DNA from 2 places in the Cellulosimicrobium sp. I38E genome. Region 2 is predicted to be linked to the other one. Evidence: riboswitches for the same ligand, from Rfam matches in the RefSeq annotation. Region 2 holds a riboswitch; the other holds the start of a gene.

The links. Region 2 has a riboswitch for ZMP and ZTP ahead of purH (bifunctional phosphoribosylaminoimidazolecarboxamide formyltransferase/IMP cyclohydrolase). Riboswitches for the same ligand answer to the same signal wherever they lie in the genome.
Region 1: it holds a riboswitch for ZMP and ZTP, as region 2 does, so the genes downstream of both, glyA (serine hydroxymethyltransferase) here and purH (bifunctional phosphoribosylaminoimidazolecarboxamide formyltransferase/IMP cyclohydrolase) in region 2, are expected to answer to the same signal.

Annotation. Positions count from the first base shown of each region.
Region 1 covers NZ_LUAZ01000030.1:14,195-18,429, reverse strand. Annotated here, with positions in the region: gene A0J59_RS11250 (bifunctional methylenetetrahydrofolate dehydrogenase/methenyltetrahydrofolate cyclohydrolase) at 1-37, opposite strand, end outside; gene glyA (serine hydroxymethyltransferase) at 46-1,335, opposite strand; ZMP/ZTP riboswitch at 1,417-1,527, opposite strand; gene A0J59_RS11240 (GNAT family N-acetyltransferase) at 1,585-2,103, opposite strand; gene purU (formyltetrahydrofolate deformylase) at 2,211-3,131, shown strand; gene A0J59_RS11230 (sugar-binding protein) at 3,274-4,235, opposite strand, start outside.
Region 2 covers NZ_LUAZ01000075.1:4,247-8,481, forward strand. Annotated here, with positions in the region: gene A0J59_RS21390 (DUF3017 domain-containing protein) at 1-108, opposite strand, end outside; gene A0J59_RS19360 (NAD(P)/FAD-dependent oxidoreductase) at 163-1,521, shown strand; gene purH (bifunctional phosphoribosylaminoimidazolecarboxamide formyltransferase/IMP cyclohydrolase) at 1,584-3,266, opposite strand; ZMP/ZTP riboswitch at 3,329-3,417, opposite strand; gene A0J59_RS19370 (MFS transporter) at 3,422-4,235, opposite strand, start outside.

The DNA.
Region 1 (4,235 bases), on a different contig from region 2:
CGGCGGTCGCCTTGCCGTCGAGGAGCTGCGCACTCATCCGGGGGCTCACTGCTGCAGGCCCGGGTACAAGGGGAAGTCGGCCGTGAGCTTCTGCACGCGGGCGCGCAGGGCGTCCGCGTCGGTCGCGGCGCCCTCGCGCAGCGCGGTCGCGATGATCTCCGCCACCTCGGTGAACTCGGCGTCGCCGAAGCCCCGCGTCGCGAGCGCGGGCGTGCCGATGCGCAGGCCGGACGTGACGCGCGGGGGGCGCGGGTCGAACGGCACGGCGTTGCGGTTCACGGTGATGCCGACCTCGTGCAGGAGGTCCTCGGCCTGCTGGCCGTCGAGCGCCGAGTGGCGCAGGTCGACGAGCACGAGGTGGACGTCGGTGCCGCCCGTGAGGACGGAGACGCCGGCCGCGGCCACGTCGGCCTGGGCGAGGCGGTCGGCGATGATGCTCGCGCCGCGCAGCGTGCGCTCCTGGCGGTCGCGGAAGTCGTCGGAGCCCGCGATCTTGAACGACACGGCCTTGGCGGCGACGACGTGCATGAGCGGGCCGCCCTGCTGGCCCGGGAACACGGCGGAGTCGATCTTCTTGGCGTACTCCTCCTTGCTCAGGATGAAGCCGGAGCGGGGGCCGCCGATCGTCTTGTGGACCGTGGAGGACACGACGTCCGCGTACGGCACCGGGGAGGGGTGCAGGCCCGCGGCCACGAGGCCCGCGAAGTGCGCCATGTCCACCCAGAGCTTCGCGCCGACCTCGTCCGCGATCTCGCGGAACGCCGCGAAGTCGAGGTGGCGCGGGTAGGCGGACCAGCCGCCGATGATGACGTCGGGGCGCGTCTCGAGGGCCTGCTTGCGCACCTCGTCCATCTCGATGCGGTACGACTGCGGGTCCACGCCGTACGCGGCGACGTCGTAGAGCTTGCCGGAGAAGTTGATCTTCATGCCGTGCGTGAGGTGGCCGCCGTGCGCCAGCTCGAGGCCGAGGATCTTGTCGCCCTTGTTGATGAGCGCGTGCAGCACGGCGGCGTTGGCCGTGGCGCCCGAGTGCGGCTGGACGTTGGCGTGCTCGGCGCCGAACAGGTCCTTGGCGCGCGCGATCGCGAGGTTCTCCGCGACGTCGACCTGCTCGCAGCCGCCGTAGTAGCGGCGGCCCGGGTAGCCCTCGGCGTACTTGTTGGTGAGCACGGAGCCCTGCGCCTGCAGGACGGCGCGCGGGACGAAGTTCTCGGACGCGATCATCTCGAGGGTGTCGCGCTGGCGCGCGAGCTCCCCGTCGAGGACGGCCGCGATCTCGGGGTCGAGCTCGGCGAGCGGGGTGTCGAGGACGTTGTCGGCTGGCTGGGCGCTCATGGCGTCTCCTCCGCGGGTGCTTGGCAGTGTGTCGTCGGTGGTCACGTTCCCGGCTCGCCGGGTACGCCCCACCAGGGGGTGACCCGGGGCCCAGGCGAACGACCCGTCGTCTGCACAGCGTGTCGCTCCCCGGTGGTGATCCACCCTGCCCGGGCGGAGATCCACCGGGCGGCGCCAGTCGCGACGCGTCGATCCTAGCGCACGGCCCGTCGGCGGGCCCCGGGCCGTCGCCCGGGGCCGGTCACCCGGCTACTCCTGCCCGACGGCGTCGGTCTCGTTGCGTGCCTCGGCCTCGCCGAGGATGCGGCGCAGGTAGGTGTAGGTGAGGTCGCCGGCGGCCTTGTCGTACTGCTCCTCGTAGCCGTGCTTGGTGTACATCGCGAGGTTCTGCTTGGAGTCCTTGCCCGTGAAGACCCAGATCTCCGTGGTCTGCTCCGGGAGGTACGGCAGCACCTCGAAGAGCATCTGCGTCCCGATGCCGCGGCCCTGCATGTCCGGCGCCACGGCGAGGCGGCCGAGCGTCGCCTTGCTCTCCTCGATCTCGACCCGCACCGAGCCGACGAGACGCGGCCCGAGCCACGCGCCGATCGTCACGACGTCCTCGCGCGCGAGGTCCTCGCGCAGCTCGTGGAGGGTCTGGGTCAGCGGGGGGATGTTGGGGTCCTGGTAGAGCTGCGCCTCGGTGACGAACGCCGCCCGCCGCAGGGTCAGGAGCTCACCGGCCTCGGCGTCGTCGACGAGGCGGGTCGTGATCTGCGCGTCGTTCATGAAGACATCGTGTCAGACATCGCGCGGCGCGACCGCGCGTGTCCGGGTGATGTCAGCCTGCCGGACGGCGGCCTCGGCACCGCCGGGACGCGGCTACCCTCTGAGGGGTGTCCACGACAGATCCCCGTGGCGCCGACGTCCCCGACACCTCGGCGCTCCGCACCGCGCAGCCCCCGACCGGCGACCCCACGCACTGGGTCCTCACGCTCTCGTGCCCGGACGGGCCGGGGATCGTGCACGCCGTCGCCGGGGCCCTCGCGCGGCTCGGCGGCAACATCACGGAGTCGCAGCAGTTCGGCGACCCGCTCTCGGGACTGTTCTTCATGCGCGTGCAGGTCACCGCGGCCGCGGAACGCGCCGAGCTGGAGCGGGCGGTCGAGGAGGTCGCGGCCCGGTTCGCCATGACGTGGCAGCTCGACGTCGTCGGGCGCCGGGTCCGCACGCTGCTCATGGTCTCCAAGGCGCCGCACTGCCTCGTCGACCTGCTGTACCGCGAGCGCTCGCAGGGCATGCCGATCGAGGTCGTCGGCGTCGTGGGCAACCACCGGGACCTCGAGGACATCGCGACGTTCTACGGCAAGCCGTTCCACCACGTGCCCGTCACGCGGGACACCAAGGCCGACGCCGAGGCGCGCCTGCGCGGGCTCGTCGACGAGCTCGACGTCGAGCTCGTCGTCCTCGCGCGCTACATGCAGATCCTCTCGGACGAGCTGTGCCGCGAGATGCCGGGGCGCATCATCAACATCCACCACTCGTTCCTGCCGAGCTTCAAGGGCGCGCGCCCGTACGCCCAGGCGCACGACCGCGGCGTCAAGCTCATCGGGGCCACGTCGCACTACGTGACGGGCGACCTCGACGAGGGCCCGATCATCGAGCAGGACGTCGAGCGCGTCGACCACTCGCGCCGCGTCGAGGACCTCGTCGCGATCGGCGAGGACGTCGAGCGCCAGACGCTCGCGCGCGCCGTGCGCTGGCACGCGGAGCACCGCGTGCTCCTGGACGGGCACCGCACCGTCGTCTTCCGCTGAGCCGCAGGCTCCCGCCGGGCTCCCGGCGCCGGCGACGCCCCCTCACGACCACGGCCCCCGCCACGTCCGAGGACGTGACGGGGGCCGTCGTGCGGCGGCGTGCCGGTACGCCGCCGCCTCCCGGTCGCTCAGAGCGAACGGGTCACTTGGTGAGCTCCTCGAGGGTGGGGTCACCCGCGTAGACCTCGGCCGCGTTCTCCTGCGTGACGATGATCGGCTCGAGCAGGAAGGCCGGGACGACCTTGACGCCGTTGTCGTAGGACTCGGTGTCGTTGATCTCCGGCTCCTCGCCCGCCTGGAGCGCCTTCACCGCGTTGATCGACTCCTCGACGAGCTTGCGCGTGTCCTTGTAGATCGTCGAGTACTGCTCGCCCGCGACGATCGACTTGACCGACTCGACCTCGGAGTCCTGGCCGGTGATGACCGGGGTCTCCTTGCCGGCCTGCTTGGCCGACGTGAGCGCCGCGCGGGCGAGGGTGTCGTTCGGCGACAGGACGCCGTCGAGCTCCTTGTCGGAGTAGCTGCCCGAGAGGACGGTGTCCATGCGCTTCTGCGCGTTCTCGGCCTTCCAGCCCTGGGTCGCGACCTGCTCGAACGACGTCTGGCCGGACGGGACGACGAGCGTGCCGTCCTCGATCTTCGGGTCGAGCACGCTCATCGCACCCTCGAAGAACGGCGTCGAGTTCGCGTCGTCGGGCGAGCCGGCGATGAGCTCGATGTTGTACGGGCCCTCGCCCTTGCGCTCGGCGAGGCCCTGCAGCAGCGCCTCGCCCTGGAGGACGCCGACCTGGAAGTTGTCGAACGCGATGTACTCGTCGACGGCGTCCGTGTTCTTCACGAGGCGGTCGTAGGCGATGACGGTCGCGCCGCTGTCCTTGGCGTTCTTGAGCTGGCTGCCGAGCTGCGACCCGTCGACGGCGCCGACGATGATGACCTTCGCGCCCTGCTCGACCATGGCGTCGATCTGGCTCTGCTGCTCCGAGACGCCGCCGTTGGCGAACTGCACGATCGGCTTGAAGCCGGCCTCGGTCAGGCCGTCGTTGAACAGCTGCTCGGCGAGCACCCAGTTCTCCGACGTCTTCTGCGGGAGCGCCACGCCGATCG
Region 2 (4,235 bases):
CGCCGGGGGCTCTCCGTCGCCCGGCTCGTCCTCGACGTGGTGCCACGCCGGCACGAGCGTCGTCGGCGGCCGGTGGCGCGTCCCCCCGTCCGCGGTGACGTCGGTCACGCTGCTGCACCTTCCACGCCCGGAATCCTACCGTCGTGGCCTAGCGTGACGTGCATGTCGTCCGCCGAGCCGCCGGTCCTCCCGCCACCGTCTCCGCACCGCGGGGAACGCCCCGAGGCGGTCCCGGAGCCCCCCTCGTCGGTCGTCGTCGTGGGCGCCGGCCTCGCCGGCGCCCAGACCGTCGGCGCGCTCCGTCGTCGGGGGTACGCCGGGCGCGTGACGCTGCTCGGTGCCGAGGGTGTGCCCCCCTACGACCGGCCGCCGCTGTCGAAGGAGCTCCTGAGTCGCACGAGCCCGGCGTGGCTGGCCGAGGACCTCGGCGTGGACGTCGAGGCTCTCGCCGACGAGGTCCGCCTCGCCGACCCCGCGGTAGGGCTGAGGCGACGCTCTGCGCCCGAGGGCGGCACGTGGGAGGTCGCGACCCGGTCGGGCGAGCGCCGGACCGCCGACGCCGTCGTGCTCGCGGTCGGTTCCACCCCCGTGCGGCCCGTCGGCTGGGAGCACGCCCGCGTCCTGCACACCGCGCGGGACGCCGAGGACCTGCGCGGCGCGCTGCGGCCGGGGCTCCGCCTCGTGATCGTCGGCGCGGGCTGGATCGGTGCCGAGCTGGCGGGGGTCGCGACCGGCGCGGGCGCGCGCGTCACGGTCCTCGAGGCGGCCCCGACCCCGCTCCGGCGCCAGCTCGGACCGGGCGTCGGCGCGCACCTCGTGGCCTGGTACGCCGCCGTCGGTGCGGAGCTCGTGACCGGCGCCGCGGTCGCGGAGGTCCGTCCCGACGGCGTCCGGCTCGCCGACGGGCGCGAGGTTCCGGCCGACCTCGTGCTGGCTGCCGTGGGCGCTCGCCCCGCGACGGACTGGCTTGACGGCGCGGTCCCGCGCGACGTGCGCGGCAGCGTCCCCGTCGACGCGACCGGCGCCGTGCGCGGGCTGGACGGGCTCTGGGCCGTCGGCGACTGCGCGACCCGCGAGCACCCCGCGCTCGGTGCCGTCCCCGGCGGCCACTGGTCGGCCGCGCTCCACGACCCCGACGCGACGGTCGCCGCGATGCTCGGCGACGAGGACACCGGCCCGGGGCACGCCCCGTACGTGTTCTCCCAGCAGCTCGGCCACGACCTCGCCCTGTTCGGCGTGCCCGACGAGGCCGACGACGTGCTCTTCCGCGGCGACCCGTCGGGCGGGGCCACCGGCCACGAGGGCTGGGCCGCGTTCTACCTCGCCCCGGGGTCGCACGTCGGCGCGACGACGGACGACGGCCCGGACGGTCGGGTCGCCGAGGTCCGGGCGGTCCTCCTCGTCGACTCGCCGCGCGACGTCGGCCCCGTGCGCAAGGCGATGAACCGCACCGGCCGCCTCCGCGTCGACCTCGACGTGGCGCTCGACCCGAGCCGCCGCCTGCGCGACGCGCTCGCCTGACGCCCGGTACTCGACGGCCCCGCGGGTCCGGGAACCGGCGGGGCCGTCGAGCGAGGGTCGTGTCAGTGCGCGAAGTGGCGCGTCCCCGTGAAGTACATCGTCACTCCCGCCGCCCGCGCCGCCTCGATCACCTCGGCGTCGCGGATCGACCCTCCCGGCGCGACGACGGCGCGCACGCCCGCGTCGAGCAGGATCTGCAGGCCGTCGGCGAACGGGAAGAACGCGTCGGACGCCGCGACGGCGCCGCGTGCCCGCTCCTCGCCCTCGGCGAGGGTGTTGGCGCGCTCGACCGCGAGGCGGCACGAGTCGACCCGGTTGACCTGACCCATCCCGACGCCGACGGCGGCGCCGTCGTGCGCGAGGAGGATCGCGTTGGACTTCGCGGCCCGGATCGCGCGCCACGCGAACGCGAGGTCGGCGATCGTCGCGTCGTCGGCGGCCTCGCCGGTGACGAGGTTCCAGTGCTGCGGATCGTCCCCGCCGGTGACGTTCCCGTCGGCGTCCGTCACGACGGCGTCGACCCGGTCGGTGCTCTGCACGAGCAGCCCGCCGCTCACCGGGCGGGTCTCGACGGACGTCGTCGGCGGGGTGTCGACGACGAGGAGGCGGATGTTCTTCTTGGCCTGGAGGACCTCCAGCGCCTCGGGCTCGAAGCCGGGCGCGACGACGACCTCGGTGAACACGGGCGCGATCTGCTCCGCGGCCGCCTGGGTGACGACGCGGTTCGCCGCGATGACGCCGCCGTAGGCCGAGACGGGGTCGGTCGCGTGGGCGCGGGCGTGCGCCTCGGCGACGTCGGTGCCGACGGCGATGCCGCACGGGTTGGCGTGCTTGATGATCGCGACGGCGGGCGCGTCGTGGTCGTGCGCGGCGCGCCAGGCGGCGTCGGCGTCGACGTAGTTGTTGTAGCTCATGGCCTTGCCGTGGAGCTGCGTGGCCTGGGCGAGGCCGCTCGCGCCGTGGCCGTGGGTGTAGAGCGCGGCACGCTGGTGCGGGTTCTCGCCGTAGCGCAGCACGTCGGCGCGGTCCCACGTGGCGCCGATCCAGGCCGGGAACCCGGTGCTCACGGTCTCGCCGTCGGTCTCGACCGCGTCCGTGGGCGCCACGACGTTGCCCATCCACGACGCGACCGCGACGTCGTACGTCGCGGTGTGCACGAACGCGGCGGCCGCGAGCGCCTTGCGCTGCGCGTAGGTGAACCCGCCCGCCTGCACGGCCGCGACGACGTCGTCGTACCGGGCCGGGTCGACGACGACGGCGACGCTCGGGTGGTTCTTCGCGGCCGCGCGGACCATCGAGGGCCCGCCGATGTCGATCTGCTCGACGACCTCGTCCTGGCCTGCGCCCGACGCGACGGTGGCGGCGAACGGGTAGAGGTTGACGACGACGAGCTCGAAGGGCGCGATGCCGAGCTCGTCGAGCTGCGCGAGGTGGTCGGCCTTGCGCGAGTCGGCGAGGATGCCGGCGTGCACGCGCGGGTGCAGCGTCTTGACCCGGCCCTCGAGGCACTCGGGGAACCCGGTGAGGTCCTCGACCTTCGTCACGGGCACGCCCGCGCCGGCGATCGTCGACGCGGTGGAGCCGGTGGAGACGAGCTCGACGCCCGCCGCGTGGAGCGCCGTGGCGAGCTCGACGAGGCCGGTCTTGTCGTAGACGCTCAGGAGCGCGCGCCGCACGGGGCGCTGGGAGTCGTCGGCGAGCTGGACGTCGGGGGCGGCGGGCACGTGCGGGGCCGGGTGGGACATGACGAGGGGCTCCTCTGGGTCGCGGTCGCGGTCCGGCGGTGCACCGGTACCGAGTGGCTGAACCCAGGCGCCCAGGCGGTCGACGCACCAGCAGGTTGATCCGGCCGCTCCCCGGTGGTCGTTCCCACCCTCGCCAGTCGCGGCCGTCGCCCAGTCTACCGGCCCGCCCCGGGCGGCCCGGGCTCGTCCGGCACGACGCCCGACGCGGCGAGGGCGGTCGCGTCGTCGGCCCAGGTGTCGGGGGTGCCGACGCGCCAGAGCGACCGGACGGTGCTGAGGACGGCGACGGTGACGACGAGGAGCCCCGCGAGCACCACGAGCGCCGTCCCGAGCCCGAACCGTTCGAGGAGCCCGCTCCCGACGAGCGGCACGAGGGGCCCGGCGGCGAGGCTGGTGAGCCCCAGGACGGACGAGAGCCTCCCCTGGAGCTGTGGCGGCGTGATCGCGGCCGCGTACCCGGACAGGCAGGCGTTCGCCGCGGGGACCAGGAGGAGCGCCGGCGGGAGCAGGAGGACGTACCCGACGTACGTGTTCAGCGCCGCCATCGCCACGGCGCCCGCCGCGAGCGTGCCGAGCGCGCCGACGACGAGGACGCCCGCCCGGAACCGCGCGACGAGCCGGGGCGCGAGGACCGCGCCGGCGAGCACGCCCAGGCCCACCGCGAGGTCGACGAGGCCGATGAGGAGCGGTGCCGTGCCCGTGCGCACGAGCTCGAGGTTGATGCCGACCATGAGGCCGCCGAACGCGACGTTGATGACGACGAACAGGCCGAGGAGAGCGCGGAACAGCGGCACGGACCACACGAACCGGAGCCCTTCGCGCAGCGCCTCCGCGGGGCGGGTCGCGCGCGCCGCGGCGACGTCGCCGTTGAGCGGCTCGCGCACGAGCCACGTGCAGACGGTGGTCGCCAGGTGCCCGATCGCGGCCGCGGCGAGCGGGACGGCGTGCGCGACGGCGTAGAGCACGCCG